4 regions of the Alteromonas sp. RKMC-009 genome follow, and region 2 is predicted to be linked to each of the others. Evidence: predicted binding sites of a transcription regulator. Region 2 holds the regulator's gene; each other region holds the start of a gene.
The links. Region 2 encodes sigma-54, which starts transcription at its own class of promoters, with help from an activator protein. Its sites were predicted from a motif close to GTTGGCACGNNNNTNGNNT; they were not measured.
Positions count from the first base shown of each region.

Region 1 (4,218 bases), 1.4 Mb from region 2:
GGATCAGAGTTTATATGTGGGATTCGAGGAAACGTCGCAGGAGTGTGAAGTTCAGGTCGCTTTAATACGCCTGTACCATTTACTGTTTGCGTTGTCAGATGGCGACAGCCGGTTGATTTCTGAGTGGCTGAACCGCTTCAACTTTCATTTGAATGCCGTACCGGTAACAGTGTGTCACAACCTGGCGGGGATTTTATATCTCACCGATTATCTTGAGGATATGCGTGCAGGAGATGCAATGCCCTTCGTGGATATCAAAGGGCATATTCATGCGGCTAACGATACAGAGGAAGAACAGTATCATCGTTAGCCCGGAGGTTGGCTAGGCGCCGGCTTCGTATTCTTCCATATCTTTACGCTTATCCACCTTATGCTGGTCTTCAGACCGGCCTTCACGCCAGTAACTGCTGATATACAGCTGGTCGTGGGGGATACGCCTTTCTTTTGCCAGCAACTGGCGCAGCCCCCGCATATCTGAGAACTCACAGGCTACCCATGCTGCCGGTGTACCCGGAAGCCAGCTCAGTGATGCCACTTCATCTGCAAGACTGTTAGCACCGGTTACCCAAATCACGTTTACGCCGGCAGGTTTCTCCAGAGGCTGGATATCATCTGCGGTGGTAACCTTGATGACGGCATAGCCCTGTGTTTGCGGCCCCAGTTTTTCCAGATAGGTAGAAATGGCCGGGAGGGATGTCATATCGCCGGCGAACAATACCCAGTCGAAGCTGTCTGCCAGACCTTTGGAACTGCCCGGCCCGCCCACACAAATTTGATCACCGGGTGCTGCGCTTTTGGCCCAGTGTGAAGCCGGACCACTTGCCACACCTTCACCATGCAGCGCCATGTCGATATCCATGGTGCCGTTGCTGCGATCCAATTGACGGATGGTATACGTGCGAAGCTGCGCATCTTGTAAGGATGCCGGTGGCACTGACAAAGGATTACCATCAAAATCAAAAAGTAACTTAACGTATGCCGTTGTATCGATATCGGGATAAGCTTTCAGGGCATCGCCGGTCACGGTGATACGGCGCATATGAGGAGTAACTGCAATATTGTCTTTTACTGTGAGACAGGCGGGTTGTCTTGGCTGTCTTTTTTCCATACTTATTTTCTCTTCTATTAATTCACCACCATTTTAAATGAGAATAATTCTTAAAGACAACGCATTGTTACGAATGGTGGGTATCTGTATAACCGATAAAATAGAATGAAAAAAAAGCCGGAACACAAAGGTTCCGGCAAAAGACATTTAGGAATACACATGGAAACAAAACAATGAAAGCACTCTGTTGTTTTGTGATTTTAAATATAGGACTGACTGCTGCTTTATTCGACATGAAAAACTATATCTGCGTAGTATTCCCGATACCAAAAAAAAGCTCCCGCCATTTGGCGGGAGAAAATCAGAGGTTTTGGTTAGGCCGGGAAAGGCCTGGAGGGGAGATTAACTGTCAACAGACAGTTCACTTTTAACGTCAACAACGTCATCAGTGTTCTTTGCAATGGCTATGATCAAATCGCGCTCTGTGAGCGATTCAACCTTGCCGGTAAGGGTTACAATCCCTCGTAAAGCATGGACATCAATGTCGTCGCCTGACAGTCCGGATTCCAGCAAAAGTTGTGTGCGTATCAACGACACCATTTGCGCATCCCTGACTCCATGGAGCAAGGTGACAAGGTCTCCCTCCAGTAATGCAGGCTTTACAACATCCAACTTGTTTTCAACTGATACTACGCCATCCAGTGACGCCGCAACTTCCTGTGCGAGTTCCCTGTTAACTTCACTGTTAACTTTGCCGGTTAAAATAACCTGTCCCTTGCTCACATCCGTGCGAATATCCATCGTATCGAATTGACCACTAAACAAGAGTGCCGCTTCTACCTTGCCTGCAATTGCATCATCCGTCGCAGATTGCGTTGGCGAGGCTGAAATCCCTTCAGCAAGAAGTGGCGTTGAGAACACAGTCATGACTGTCATTGTCAAAGCGGGAATTATCCGTTTCATACTCTGTTCTCCTGTTCGTTGTCTGTTGCAAACAATAATGCCAGTGGCGTGCCAGATTATACTTTTGTACTAAATATGATGTTATTACGCTGTTTTTAAAGATTTTTTTATGATGTTTAATCCGGTGTGATAAAAAAGAGGAGAATCCGTGTGGGAAAATTTTACCTGCCAGTGTGTCTATATTTTCATACACAAACTTAGATAACTGACTATGGATAGAGGGGGAAACGAGTCATTACTCTATACCGGATTTATACTTTAGTTGAAATTTACTTTCCGTGGTCGACCAGTCGTCTTAAATGTATGCATAATGGGCAAGTCGACCACCAGTCTCTGATACCGCCATGAATATTAATAAATGTGAAGATGAAAAGATTCACCTTATTGAATCTGTTCAATCCTTTGGATACCTGCTAGCAGTTGACCCTGTCTCCTGTCAGGTGAAAGTGACCAGTGAGAATTTATCTGACATTCTCGCGACTCCGGTTTTGCCGGGTCAGTCATGCTTCACAGAAATAGTAGAAATGCCGGACAACGGTCAGGAAATCTTGTCTTCCCTGTATGAGCAGGCCAGAAGCACAGACCGGCGTCACAGTTATGAGTGGACCTTTAAAAATAAAATCTACAAAGACGGGGAATGGCATCAACTGGTAAACAGTGTCATCTACGCAAGCGGTGAACTGCTGGTCGTGGAGTTAGAGCCGTCACCGGTTCTGGCAGGCAGTGTATCATCTAAGTGGACGCCTACAGATACGGATATCCGGCCGTTATTGCCCAGCTTATTTGATTTGCCAACGGTTGAAGCGGTGGCAGACAAGATCGCATCGGCGATGAGAGAATTCATCGGCTTCGATCGGGTGGTGGTGTACAAGTTCGATAAAGACTATGCCGGTGAAGTTATCGGTGAGGACTGCCATGAAGATTTAGTGCCGTTCAAGGGGCTGAAGTTTCCCGCATCAGATATTCCTTCTCAGGCTCGCGCCCTTTACGTAAAAAACATGGTGCGCTGCGTCTATGATACCGATGAGACGCCCGTTAAGCTGATCCCGTCACTGAGTGAAAGTGAACGCAGCCCTTTGGATTTATCGCTATCCATGATTCGGGGTGTGTCGACGGTGCACTTGCAGTATATGCGCAATATGGGGATCCGCGCTTCGTTCTCAGTGTCCCTTATCTACGAAAACAAATTATGGGGCATGATTGCCTGCCACCATCGTGAACCCAAGTATGTTGAGCAACGCCGGCGGTTAATTTGTGAAAGCTTAAGTCAGGTATTTACCTATCAAATGCACGGCAAGAGTATTGAGGTGAAACGAAACTCTTATCAGACCCGCCAGCAGCACCTTAACCGTATCATCAATACGCTGACAAATAAGAGTAACCCTCTGGATGGCATAAAAGAGGTGCAGACGGCACTGCTAAATACCATGCGGGTATGTGGTGTTGCCGTTGTAACGCCCAATTCACACTATCTGATTGGCAGAACACCAAGCTTTGAAACGGTGTCTCACCTGTTTCACAATTATGCCAAAGACAGCAACGGTGAGTCCAAAACCACTGCACTGACCCGTATCAGCGATGACATCATTGCCAACTTTAAATTAAACGGGGTCAGAGGCCTGTTCATTTCTCCCGTGTCCAGTCGTCACGGGTATTACACCATGTGGTTCAGGGAACCGGTGGATACCACAATCCGCTGGGCGGGCAAAGCTGCCAGCGAGTCTGATGTGAACAAGTCACTCACTCCGAGGGACTCATTCGATACCTATATTGAGTCAGTCGTGGACCAATCTAAAGACTGGTCGACGGATGACACATTACTCATTGAGAGCTTTGAGCAACTCTTTATCCCTTATGCACTGGGCATGAAAAGTTCACTCGACAGCCAGGTAGCAAAACTGGAAGAACTGGATAAAGCCAAAGACCAGTTCCTGGCCAGTATTTCCCATGAACTGCGTACGCCGCTTAATTCGATAATGGGCTGGACAGATTTAGCCCTGATGGACACATCCAATCATGAAAGGCTGGTGGAAGCACTTAATGTTGTAAAGCGGGCATCCAGTACACAGGCAGACTTGATCAACGATATTCTGGATATGTCGCGGATTATATCCGGCACGATGAAGCTGAGTGTGCAGTCCGTTTCAGTGAGTGAAGCGGTACAGGACGTGGCGAAACAGTTCGAAGCCGGTTTTGCAGCCAAGAAT
Region 1 is NZ_CP031010.1:4,515,031-4,519,248, reverse strand. It holds gene DS731_RS19735 (hypothetical protein) at 1-310, shown strand, start outside; gene DS731_RS19730 (siderophore-interacting protein) at 323-1,108, opposite strand; gene DS731_RS19725 (BON domain-containing protein) at 1,451-2,011, opposite strand; gene DS731_RS19720 (ATP-binding protein) at 2,356-4,218, shown strand, end outside.
Region 1: DS731_RS19725 (BON domain-containing protein) is a predicted target of sigma-54. The motif match lies at 2,049-2,067, and genes of this name have one in related genera.

Region 2 (4,218 bases):
GATGCCAAGTCACAGTTTATCGACGGTAAGAAGAAAAAATCGGTTTTTAAAGACGATGTGAAAATCACCCAGGGTTCACTCATTATTGCCGCAGATGAAGTGGAAGCCATCGCCAGTGAAGGCGAAGGAAAAGAAATTTTTATCGCCCGCGGAAAACCAGCCAGTTATTCTCAAACCCTGGATGACGGTGCAAAGGTAAAAGCCAGCGCAAATGAAATTCGCTACGAAGTCGCCAAACAACTTATTTCCTTGCAAGGTGATGCGAAAATCCAGCAAGATACCAGCATGGTCCAGGGAGATAGCATCACCTATGACATGTCAAAAGAGCAACTTCTGGCAACCGGCGGTGAAAGTAACAGCAACGGCCGGGTAACCACGGTTTTCCGTCCTGACACAGTTAAAGAGTTGAAGGAAGAGAACAAGACTTCAGACAGCAACGAAAACGAGGGTAACTGAGTTACATGGCAACCCTGAGTGCGACTCATCTGGCAAAGTCGTATAAATCACGCCAGGTCGTCCGTGACGTTAGTTTATCGGTTTCTACCGGACAGATAGTAGGTCTGCTGGGTCCTAACGGTGCAGGTAAAACCACAACGTTTTACATGATTGTCGGTCTTGTGCCGCTGGATAAAGGCAAAATCCTCATAGATGAGCAGGAGCTGACTCACCAGCCAATGCACGAACGTGCCCGCCGGGGAATTGGTTATTTGCCCCAGGAGGCATCCATTTTCCGCAAGCTGACCGTACATGAAAACATCATGGCGATATTGCAGACGCGTAAAGACTTAAAAAGTCATCAACGTGAGCAGGAAGCGGATGCACTACTTGATGAATTTAATATTAACCATATACGTAATAGCACAGGTATGAGTTTGTCGGGTGGCGAACGCCGCCGGGTTGAAATTGCCCGCGCACTGGCAGCCAATCCGCAATTTATTTTGCTCGATGAACCCTTCGCCGGAGTTGACCCGATTTCGGTTAATGATATAAAGAAGATCATTCAGCACTTACGGGACAGAGGTATCGGTATCCTCATCACCGACCACAATGTCAGGGAAACCCTTGATGTGTGTGAAGAGGCCTATATCGTCAGTCATGGAGAACTGATTGCTCAGGGCACCGCAGAACAGGTATTAAGTAATCAAAAAGTTCGTGATGTATACCTTGGTGAGCAATTCAGGCTATAGTTAAGATATCGGGATGAGCATTTAGCGGAGATTTCGCCACCGGCACTCACACCGCTACAACCGGATGTCCTTTTTAGAGTTTATATAAGACGTAGATGAAACCATCTTTACAGTTAAAATTTAGCCAACAACTGACAATGACGCCTCAGCTTCAGCAGGCGATCAAGCTATTGCAGTTGTCTACGCTGGACTTACAACAAGAAATTCAGGAAGCCCTCGACTCTAATCCTTTGCTGGAAGTCGACGACAGCTCCGACAACGATGTAATTGAGAAAAATAACATCGATAATGATGACAGCATGCAAGAGTCTGCATCAGCCTCATCTTCTGACAGCATGGATACCGGGGAAGCACTGGAAAAGAATGATTTACCGGACGAGCTGCCCATCGACAGTACCTGGGATGAGTACATTTCTGCGTCTTCTGCACCCGCGCCCGGCCCTTCCGGTGGCGACGATGAACAAATCTTTCAGGGTGAAACCACCGAAAATATTCAGGACCATCTGCTGTGGCAAATGCGTCTGACACCTTTTTCTGATACAGACCGCGCCATTGCACTGGCGATCATCGATTCTATTGATGAGTCCGGCTATCTCACGGTTACCGTTGACGACATTCTGCAAAGCGTTAACAGTGAAGATATGGAAGAGCCCGTTGAAGAAGATGAGGTTGAGTGTGTACTTAAACGTATTCAGCTTTTTGATCCTCTCGGTTCCGGGTCCCGCACACCGCAGGAGTGCTTGTTAGTTCAGCTGGCACAATTTGCACCGGAAACACCGTGGCTGGAAGAAGCTAAACTGCTGCTCAGAGAGCATTCCGATCTGTTGGGCAGTAAAGACTACCGTACGTTAATGCGTAAAACCCGCCTGAAAGAAGATCAGTTGCGGGAAGCGATGCGTTTGCTGCAAACGCTTAATCCCCGTCCGGGCAGTGCATTAATTACGAAAGAACCCGAATATGTCATTCCGGATGTATCGGTTGCGAAGAAAAATGGCCGTTGGGTTGTAGAATTAAACCCCGACAGCCTGCCTAAGCTCAGTGTTAATCAGCAGTACGCTGCAATGAGCCGTAAAGCAAGAAACAGCAGCGATTCACAATTTATCCGCTCTCACATGCAAGAAGCTAAATGGTTCATTAAGAGCCTTGAGAGCCGGAACGATACGCTGCTGAAAGTAGCAAATTGTATTGTTCAGCAACAGATGGGCTTTTTTGAGCATGGCCCTGAAATGATGAAACCAATGGTGCTGAATGATGTCGCAGAAATGGTAGATATGCACGAATCTACTATTTCCAGGGTAACAACGCAGAAGTACATGCACACGCCCCGTGGTATTTTCGAGTTGAAGTATTTCTTCTCCAGCCACGTTGCCACTGAATCAGGTGGAGAGTGTTCATCGACAGCGATTCGCGCCCTGATTAAGAAGCTGGTTGCCGCTGAAAATCCAGGCAAGCCACTGAGTGACAGCAAGATTGCTTCGTTGTTGGCCGATCAAGGCATTATGGTTGCCCGGCGAACAATAGCAAAGTACCGGGAATCCTTGTCGATCCCGCCGTCTAACCAACGCAAAAGCCTTATCTAACTTAAGGCTGCTCAAAATAAGGAAGACGAAATATGCAAATCAACCTTTCTGGTCATCACATTGAGATCACTGATTCTTTGCGTAATTATGTCGATACTAAGTTCAGCAAACTGGAACGTCATTTTGACCACATATCAAATGTGCACGTTATTTTAAATGTTGAAAAGCTTAGCCAAAAAGCAGAAGCAACGGTTCATCTTAGCGGCGCGGAAGTCTTCGCCTCTTCCGAAAATCAGGACATGTATGCTGCCATTGACAGCATGGTCGATAAACTCGACAGGCAGGTCCTGAAACACAAGGAAAAGCTTAAAAAGCACTAATTGAATTCATGGATATACAAGCCATAGTCAGCCTGGACCGCACCGAGTGTGCGGTCCAGTGCAATAGCAAAAAACGCATTCTCGAAATCATCAGCGGGATTGCAGCTAAAAATAACCCCGATGTAGACGAAGCCACCGTGTTAAGTAGCCTGCTGGCCCGTGAGCGAATGGGCAGCACAGGTATAGGTAACGGCATTGCCCTCCCCCATGGTCGTCTGGCCGGACTGGAAAAAGTCATCGCCATTGTGGTTACCAGCACGCCCGCCATCGATTTTGATGCAATCGACAATAAACCTGTGGATATTTTCTTTACTCTGCTTGTCCCTCAGGAACAAACCGAAGGACATTTACAAACTCTGGCCATGGTTGCCGGGAAACTCAGCGATAAAGAAACCATAAAAACTATCCGCAAAGCTCAGACAAGTGATGATATTATTCGCGCATTACAGTAACTTAGTGTAATACGCACCGACAACACGTGACTTCAGGAGAAACGGCGTGAAGTTAATTATCATCAGCGGACGTTCAGGTTCAGGAAAATCAGTAGCACTTCGTGCCCTTGAGGATCTGGGGTATTACTGCGTCGATAATATTCCGGTTAATCTGCTACCAGCCCTGACACACACTGTCGCCGATGAATACGAGCAGGTAGCTGTGAGTATTGATGTCAGGAACTTGCCTAAAGAGCCTTCTGAGCTGGTTGAAATTCTCGACTACCTGCCTCAGTCATGGACTGTCACCATCGTATATATTGACGCAAGTGACGATATGCTGGTGCGCCGGTTCAGCGAAACCCGCCGGTTACACCCGCTGGCCAAACTGAATAAATCATTGTCTGATGCCATTCAGACAGAACGGGAATTACTGGCCCCCGTAGCAGAAAGAGCGGATTTGAATATTGATACCGACTCTCTGAGCATCCACCAGCTGGCAGAATTAATCCGCGAGCGTATCCTCGGTAAGAAAAGCTCACGACTTGTTCTGGTATTTGAATCATTCGGCTTTAAACACGGTATTCCCAAAGATGCAGACTATGTATTTGACGCCCGTTTTCTGCCAAACCCTCACTGGGAGCCGGATTTAAAACACCTGACAGGCCTGGATACACCGGTTCAGGTTTTCCTCAGTTCC
Region 2 is NZ_CP031010.1:1,001,469-1,005,686, reverse strand. It holds gene lptA (lipopolysaccharide transport periplasmic protein LptA) at 1-456, shown strand, start outside; gene lptB (LPS export ABC transporter ATP-binding protein) at 462-1,187, shown strand; gene DS731_RS04395 (RNA polymerase factor sigma-54) at 1,283-2,767, shown strand; gene hpf (ribosome hibernation promoting factor) at 2,800-3,087, shown strand; gene ptsN (PTS IIA-like nitrogen regulatory protein PtsN) at 3,096-3,539, shown strand; gene rapZ (RNase adapter RapZ) at 3,586-4,218, shown strand, end outside.

Region 3 (4,218 bases), 2.3 Mb from region 2:
TTTCTCTGCCAAGGGCGGTGACCACAGCATTGTAGTGCCATCTCACCTGAGCGAAGTCCATGACGCAAAGTAAAATGACTGCTTCGAAAAACAGCGGATATTCAGCCATGGTAACCAGCAAACCGGTAAGCACAGTGAAAGGCACGATAAGCACAATCGCACCCAGTGCGCCGGATATCCGGTGTTGGGAAGGGCTGTCAGTGGATTTGGGTTTTACTTTTGTCGCCATCCCGGCCGCCAGCAGGCGGAATACGGTTAACGGGTGGTATTTGGGAGGCCAGCGCCACAGGCTGTCGATGGCGATAACCACCAACAGCAGGGCGAGATTTTGTAATAAAGGGCTGTGGAGCAGGGCGTCCATGCTTAACACTATGCTCAGGCTAAACGGGCAATCATTCCCATAACTAGTTCAGCAGAGTGCTTCGCTGCGGTTTCCAGATATGCCTCGAAGGACACTGATGATGTCTTGCCGGCGATATCAGATAAAGAACGGATCACCAGAAACGGTGTTTCCAGCATAAAACAGGTTTGTCCGATGGCTGCGCCTTCCATTTCACAGGCCTTCATGGCCGGAAAGGTGTCTTTAATTTTCTGTGCCGCTTCATCTGAACCGACAAAGGAATCGCCGGTACAAATCATGCCAGTGGTGTTCTGGATATGGGTGATGTCCTGTGCCGCGGCGGTAGCAGCTTCAACAAGCCGGGGATCGCAGTCGTATTGTGGCGGCATACCGGCACATTGCCCGAGTTCATAACCAAAATGAGTAATGTCTACATCGTGATATTTCACTGCACTGCCGACGACCACATCACCGATATTCAGCGCCGGATCGAACCCGCCGGCTGAACCGGTATTAACAACATAATCAGGCGTGTACTGCTCGATAAGTGCTGTTGTGGCCAGAGCTGAAGCAACTTTACCAATACCGCATTTTACCAGCACGACTTCTGCGCCATGCAGGGTACCGGTGTAAAAGGTCAGATGTTTCCACTGACGGGTTTCACAATCTGTCAGAGATGCCTGTAACAGTGCAATTTCCTGATCCATTGCGCCAAGAATACCGATTTTCATAAATATGTTCCGTCGCTGTGCTGCCCGGCGAACTGGGTGTGCGCGGGCCCGTTAAGTCATGATTGTTAATGGTAATATGAAAGTGAAGAAACTGACAGAAATTAGGGGAAAATGGGTCGGTACCTTGGGGAGAATACCGACCCGGAGAGTAAAAGGTAAGTTAAGCAGCCGCTGCCCGGCTTGAACGGACCGGACGGGTCGGGCGTTTATTCGGTGCCGGGTTAAGCGTCGGCGCCTGTGCAATGCGTTGCTGTTTGCGGCGGTAAGGCACCAGCTTGCTTTCGATACATTCACGGATCTCTTCAGTGGTATAGCCGGTTTTCACCTTAATGCGCACATGAGGCAACCCTGCTGCATCCAGCGCGCCACTGACAAAAAAGTCGCGCTGGGATTTGTATTTGTTCTTGCCATCGTTATAAACAAGGTCGATAGCCATAACAGGCGTCATGTCGTCGCGGTCACATAATACGTAATCCAGTTGCTTTGACGACGCCCGTGACATGGCGCTGGAGCCTTGTTTTTTACTGGCTTTAGCTCTTACTGCCAGTACATCGCTCAGGCGTACCCTGCAGACGATGCGGAATTCACGGCCCACCGCTTGCTCAATCAGTTTCAGAAAATTATGTTCTACCGGTGTGAACAGCTGAGGTTTACTGCGAAAAGGAAAGCTTACACCGCTGTCCGACAATTTCATGGCGCCCAGAGCCACCACAATCAGTAACATCATTAAAATTATAGCCAGTTCCATATTGATCCCCGCGAAAGCAAAATCACATACGTCAAAAAAGTGACGTTTTGTGTCGTGAATTAGTCAACGAGCTGGATTTTGCAAAGGGAGTGCCAGACCGCTAAAAATTTGCAAGGTCGGGAGAGCGTCCGGCACCGGATAGCTGGGAGGAGGCTGACAGGTCTCAGTTGGCCTTAACAATCATCATGTCTACCTGAGAGCCTTCGTGATCAGGGGAAATGATGACCCGCACACTGTCGTTCGCGGCAGTGAGTAACGTTCTGCCCTGTACTGTTGCTGCGACCTGCATACCGGGATACTGCGCAGTGTAGTAGTCGATGAGTGTTTGCTGTGGTGTCGCGGAATAAAACACCAGTGTGGCAGGCAGTCCGCTGTCGAAAACCTGACATTGCTTTGCGTCATCCGGCATGGTCAGCGTGTGAAAGTCTGCCGGACAGGCTGATGTGTCAGGGGCTGCTGCCACAGATAAAGAAGCCGTACACAGCAGAGTCGCTGCAATCATACTGCACGTCTTTTTGTTCATTTTTACTCTCCCTTTATTAAGCGGAATGGATGCTTAACAGATGAGTAAAACTATAGGCAAGAACCCCTGAACCGGCAATAAAGCATAGGTATACGGAAATGCACAGGCGTATTGTTAGCGGTTTTCAGGTTATTCAGAAAGTAAATAAAAATCGCCCCGGAAGACGGGGCGATGTACTTTATACCAATGATTTAAGGTTATCTAAGGAAAATCTACTTCTATGCGCTCCAGCAATATCTCATTTCCATCTTCACCGGTAAAAGTTCCGTTTACCTGAATTGCAATCCTTTCAATGTTGGAAATGGAACCACTATCATCTTCCTGTGGATAAAAGGTGAAGTGGTTGCTGCCAGGAGAAAGAGGCTCAATAGCACCATAAATCCTGGAATAAGCGGGAGCCCCCGTCTGCACATACGCCTGAACAGAAAGACTGCCGTCAGCTGCATCTCCCTCTGCATATAATGAGAAAGTCAACGCTGTATCGCTGAAGTCACGGGAAGGTATACTCATGATATAATTATGTGTATTGTTTGTGCCGTTTGGTTGCAGACTAATCGCCTCTTTGTCGCTGCGATAGACTACTGATGCTTCACTTCCATAATCACCACGCATACCCCCGGCATCTTCGCTAAAATCATAAACTACGGATGCGGTGACAGGTAGAGTAGAAGGGATAGAAACACTAACGTAAGTGAGCGCAACATTGTCACTTGTCCCCTGACTTAACGGGCCGTTGAGCTGAAATGCAAGGCGGGAAATATTAGCGAGGTCGCCGGCTGCATTGTCTTCAGGCTCAAATATAACAGTGTTTTCTCCTACCTGAGGCTGAATCGAACTGCCGTACAGCCGTGTGTAGGGAGGATCACCCAGTTGCACATAAGGTTGCAGTGTCATCCCTCCGTCCACTTGTTCCTGTGTTACGTTGAGCTTGTATGTGATCGTCGCACCATTCAGATCTGTAAGGGGAATACTTTGAATATATTCCTGCGAATTTGACGAACTCCAGTCAGGTACCAACATTGCAGCAGGAATGCTACTGTCGTAAATTACCGAAGCCGAAGTGCCGTAATCGCCCCTCCATCCTTCGGCGTCCGAACTGAAATCGTACTCAGTAACAATAGGAGGCAAGTTCTCACCATCTACCGCTATCTGAACTCCTCGCACGTAACTGGTGTACTCATCTTCCCGGACCTGAATATAAAGTGTATGCAGGCCGGCTGTTAATGGAGCTGCAACGGTCAAGTTGCCGGTTTGCGGGTTCAGGTTAAACAAATTATTGTCGTTGCCCCCAAGCACTGTCCAAACTACATTGTCCCCGGGCAAATGTGGATTTCCGGCATAATCAGTTGAACTAAAGTTTGCCAGGGATGTGCCTGTTGTCACATCTTCATCTGTTTGTATTACCGGAGGCTGTTCGAAATGAGGAGCCAGTCCCCTCATGTATCCTTTTAACCATACTAAAGCCGCTTTTTCCACTCCGTTGTTATAAGCGAGGATCGCTCCTTGTTCCTCACGCCAATGACCAGGCAAGTAACCCCACATGGTAATACCTTTAATCCCGGGGTGTTCCCAAAACATAGGGAAAAGTCTTTGGTATTCAAGAAGTTGTGATAATTCATCGGTGCCATCTATGTCCAACTCAGTAAGGTAAATATCCAGACCAGTTTGTGATTCAATCCGGTTGATATTATTTTCAAGTGTGGTTGCAGGGCCGGTCGTTGAAAAAGCATGGCCCTGAAAACCTACGGCATCAATTAAACCACGTGATTGCAACAGATTAGCGAGCTCTATTACTTTGTCGGTTCTTGCGGCCGAATTCACCACGCTGTATTCGTTAAACATTAATTTTGATGTTGCAGGGAAGATATTTCTGGCC
Region 3 is NZ_CP031010.1:3,616,858-3,621,075, reverse strand. It holds gene DS731_RS16045 (cobalamin biosynthesis protein CobD/CbiB) at 1-361, opposite strand, end outside; gene DS731_RS16040 (5'-methylthioadenosine/adenosylhomocysteine nucleosidase) at 376-1,071, opposite strand; gene DS731_RS16035 (DUF2726 domain-containing protein) at 1,232-1,819, opposite strand; gene DS731_RS16030 (hypothetical protein) at 1,983-2,342, opposite strand; gene DS731_RS16025 (endo-1,4-beta-xylanase) at 2,544-4,218, opposite strand, start outside.
Region 3: DS731_RS16035 (DUF2726 domain-containing protein) is a predicted target of sigma-54. The motif match lies at 1,898-1,916, and genes of this name have one in related genera.

Region 4 (4,218 bases), 2.3 Mb from region 2:
GAGAACTTTACCTGCTTTCTGAATTCGCCAGATATCAAATTCCTTAAGCTTGTCCTGATCAAGCGAAGTGATGTATGTTCGGTCAAAAAAAGGAATGTGATAACGACGCAGTGCCCCTATATAGTCTTTGTAACTAACCTTGCCACTGGTAAGCCCCCAGTTTTCTAGACATCTTCAAGCTGCTGATAATACTGCTTTTCATATCTGACTGGAGACAGTCCACCATTTGTACCATGATTGCGTCTTGGATTGTAGAATCCTTCGATGTAATCAAATATATCGGCCCTTGCCTGAGCGCGTGTCGGGTATATTTTTCGTTTCACTCGATCTTTTTTAAGCAGAGAGAAGAAGCTTTCTGCAACTGCATTATCGTGACAGTTACCTTTTCTGCTCATACTTGCTTCCAGATTGTGTTCATTCAGGAAGGAACGCCAGTCTGAGGAGGTATACTGAATTCCCTGATCTGAGTGAACCAATACCTTCTGCTTGGGCCTGCGGCGCCAAACCGCCATGAGCAATGCATCAATGACCAAGTCCGCTTTTGGACTGCTCTTCATCGTCCAGCCTACTACTCGTCGCGAGAACAGGTCGATAACTACGGTAAGATATAACCAGCCTTCGTAGGTACGGATATATGTAAAATCTGTTACCCAGTAACTATCTGGCTTATCGACGATAAATTCGCGGTTCAGAGTATTTGGGGCAGCTATGTTAACTTTGCCGCCTTTGAACCCTGGATGGCGTTTGTAACCGCGCACTGCGCGGATACTGGCTTCTCGCATTATGCGGTGGACACGATTCTTACCGCATGTCTCACCGTCGCTTTTCAAATCGATAGTGATATTCCGGTAACCATAGGTACAACCGCTTTCAAGCCAGAACTGCTTGATTTTACCTAGTAATCGCTGATCTTCCTTGGCCCGGGCACTTAACGGCTCCTGGAGCCAAGCATAGAAGCCGCTGCGCTCGATATTGAGGATCTGGCACATAACTTTAACTGGATAGCGCGGGAGCCGCTCCCTTACGAACGTGTACTTTTCTTTGACTCCCCGGCAAAGTACACGGCGGCTTCCTTTAATATGTCTCGTTCCATCGTAACGCGTTTTAACTCAGCACGAAGACGACGGAGTTCTGCAGCCTGATCATCATCCTGCTTTCGTTGGCTAGCAGGTTTGTCGTAACGCTTCACCCAATCTGACAGGGACTTGTAACTGATACCTAGACGTTCAGCCACAGAGGACAAAGAATGACCTTGCTTCGTGACTTGCTCAACAGCCTGGATTTTAAATTCTTCGGGGTAGCGTTTTCCGCTCATTAGTAACACCTCATAGTTTATGTAATTATAAAGCTATAAAGTGTCTAGGGAGCTAGGGGCTTACCACACCACTATGTGCAAGTTCATGCTCCATAGCGAGAATGCATCTTTCTGCAACATCGCGAAATCGCTTACTCTTGGTCAGAGTTCCAGTTTCTGCTTTTATCTTCCATTCCATGCGCAGCAATCTCGCTGCAGCCATAGCCTCTTCTTTTTCAGTCTGCTTCGTAGATTTGCAGTGCCATTTGCCGAACAACTGAAAGCGTGCGTACCACTTCTTACTGTTGTTTTGAAGAAAGATATAAAGTGAATCGTCGATGTCGTGTCTTGCTAGCTGCTTAGCCATAAATACTCGTTTGCAAAGAAAAAATATTGCGCTTACTTCGAGTATATATGGCTGACAAATAATATCTACCTGTTTTATATGGATATTTTTAGTTCATGTTAACATTCATTAACGTTACCAATATATCTAGATACGTTAGTCAGATCTTGCACAGCAGGTACTGTTAACACGTATTAACGTGACCTTTTCATCAAGAGCTCTCTTTTTACGGTTCCGATTACACTGAATAAATTTGAAAAGACATGTCGCTAGTTTAGGGTAGGTTTATAACTTAGGTTACTACATAATAGCCCTGATCTCAGGGCGTTACTCTAATTATGAGATGATTATATTTGGTAGATATGAGAAATTAAAACCCATGTACCAACGGTAATCAGGACAATTCCCCCCACTGTTTCTGCTCGTTTTCCCACAATTAGTCCAAGCGCGCTACCAACCATTATGCCGATGGTTACCATCAAACATGTAGCTAATCCGATCATCATTGAAGCTAAGGCGATATTTACATCGACAAATGCTAAACTAATTCCTACTGCCATTGCATCAATACTAGTACCAATTGCTGTTAGAATGGTTATTAATATTGACTGGTTATTTATTCTTCCATCATCTTTTTCAGTAGGACTGAAAGACTTAAATATTGTGAAAGTACCTAATAACGATAATATGCCGAATGCTAACCAATGGTCCCAAGACACAATGAATGAAGAAGATAATTTACCCAATCCCCATCCCAACATTGGTGTTATTGCTTCTATGATACCGAATATTATTCCTGTTTTTAATGCAATTGATATTTTCGGTTTTCTTAAGTTAACGCCTTTTGCAATAGCGGCTGCGAAGGCGTCTGTAGACATTGCAAAGGAAAGGAAAATAAGTGCGAGTAGATTCATTCCTATAACTCTCTGGTTGGGCAATTGAGTCCACGATAAAACTACACGCCCAACCAGAGGTGTAATTCTATCGATGGTCTCGCCAACCAAAAAGGCGTTCATACCATGGTCTTTGACCAATTATGTTGATATGGACTTTTCCCAAATTGTAGGAAACAGGCTACTCCCCAACGAAGTGGAAGCAACCTTACCTCAAAATTTTAGATATCACAACTGCTTGATTGTCGCGATCTTGATTGTTCTACTCTGAGCTTTCTCAGACACTACCGAGCCGAAATAAATATTTTCCTCATACTTTTCAGCGAAAAGAGCATTAATTGGATAATTCAGAACTTTAGTTCCAAGCAATGCGTACTCAGAGTCAAACTTTTGACATCCCAATTCAAATAATCCTCTACCTATACGGTTAATTTTACCTAATGCTGGTATTGATTTAATATCGTATGGTCTGGCAAATAAAAAATTATCGTAAAAAACGAACCAAAGATTAAATTTTAGCTTAGTCCTTGAATTTGAATTACTTTCAACTGTCATTGTTAATGAAGGATAAGACTTCATATTACCCTTCCATGTTTTTACAAAAATCGTCAGTAAACTCTATTTCAATTGTGCTGTAGCTGAAGTCAAATTTCGCCAAGCTATCATAAACTTCAAGCTTCAATAGCTTATATTCTTCAATTCTCTTTAAGGTACTTGTAATGTGTAAAGTAATAACATTATGTTCTCCATCAAGTGACCAGATTCTTAATTCGTGGATGCTTTTTATTTTATCAATTTTTAGAATTTCATCCGTCACTCTATTGTATAGGTTTTTCTCTGGAACACCTTGCAAAAATAATTTTAAAGTTGCTAATAAGTTTCGAATTACATTAAACAATATAAAAAGCGTAAAGCCAATCGAAAGTAGGGGGTCTAAAATTGGCCAGTCGACAAATTGCATTACTATGGCAATAATTAATACAGCAACCCAGCCTAAAACGTCCTCCAATAAATGCCAGTTCAACACTCTCTCGTTTAGGGTATTTCCTCCCTGGAGTTTGTACACAGCAAAGCCGTTTACAGCGACACCTAGAATCGCAAGTAATATCATGCCTTCTGTATTTGGAACGACCGGGTCTAATACTCGAGGAATGGCTTCTGATAATACCCAGATTGAGCCAAGGATAAGTACGGCTCCGTTAATAAATGCCCCTAACAGGCTGAGTCGCTTGTACCCATATGTGAAATTTTCATCGGCCTCTCTCTCTCCTAACTTATTGAGACACCAGGCGCTTCCAATAGAAATTGAATCGCCGAGATCATGAACAGCATCTGCCATTATAGCAGTGCTGTTCGTTAGCCAGCCGCCAATAAATTCAATAATTGTGAAGCTGAAATTTAATAGAAAAGCCCACCCAATTTTGTTTGAGCTATTCGAATGATTATGAGTCATAGAGGCTCCGGTGCGCCCGGAACATACCGGGCGTAAAATTTGATTAAGAATTGCGTTTGTTATGTGCGAGCTGATAAAGCGCAGGTAATATAAACAGTGTCAGTAAAGTTGACGATATAATTCCCCCAATGACTACAGTGGCGAGCGGTCTTTGTACTTCAGCACCTGTTCCTGTATTAAGTGCCATGGGAACAAAGCCTAAGCTGGCCACTAACGCAGTCATCAAAACAGG
Region 4 is NZ_CP031010.1:3,675,047-3,679,264, forward strand. It holds one part of gene DS731_RS16300 (IS3 family transposase) at 165-1,078, opposite strand; one part of gene DS731_RS16300 (IS3 family transposase) at 1,078-1,315, opposite strand; gene DS731_RS16305 (hypothetical protein) at 1,368-1,661, opposite strand; gene DS731_RS16310 (manganese efflux pump MntP) at 1,988-2,554, opposite strand; yybP-ykoY riboswitch at 2,561-2,735, opposite strand; gene DS731_RS16315 (hypothetical protein) at 2,762-3,112, opposite strand; gene DS731_RS16320 (cation diffusion facilitator family transporter) at 3,114-3,986, opposite strand; gene DS731_RS16325 (efflux RND transporter permease subunit) at 4,030-4,218, opposite strand, start outside.
Region 4: DS731_RS16310 (manganese efflux pump MntP) is a predicted target of sigma-54. The motif match lies at 2,623-2,641, and genes of this name have one in related genera.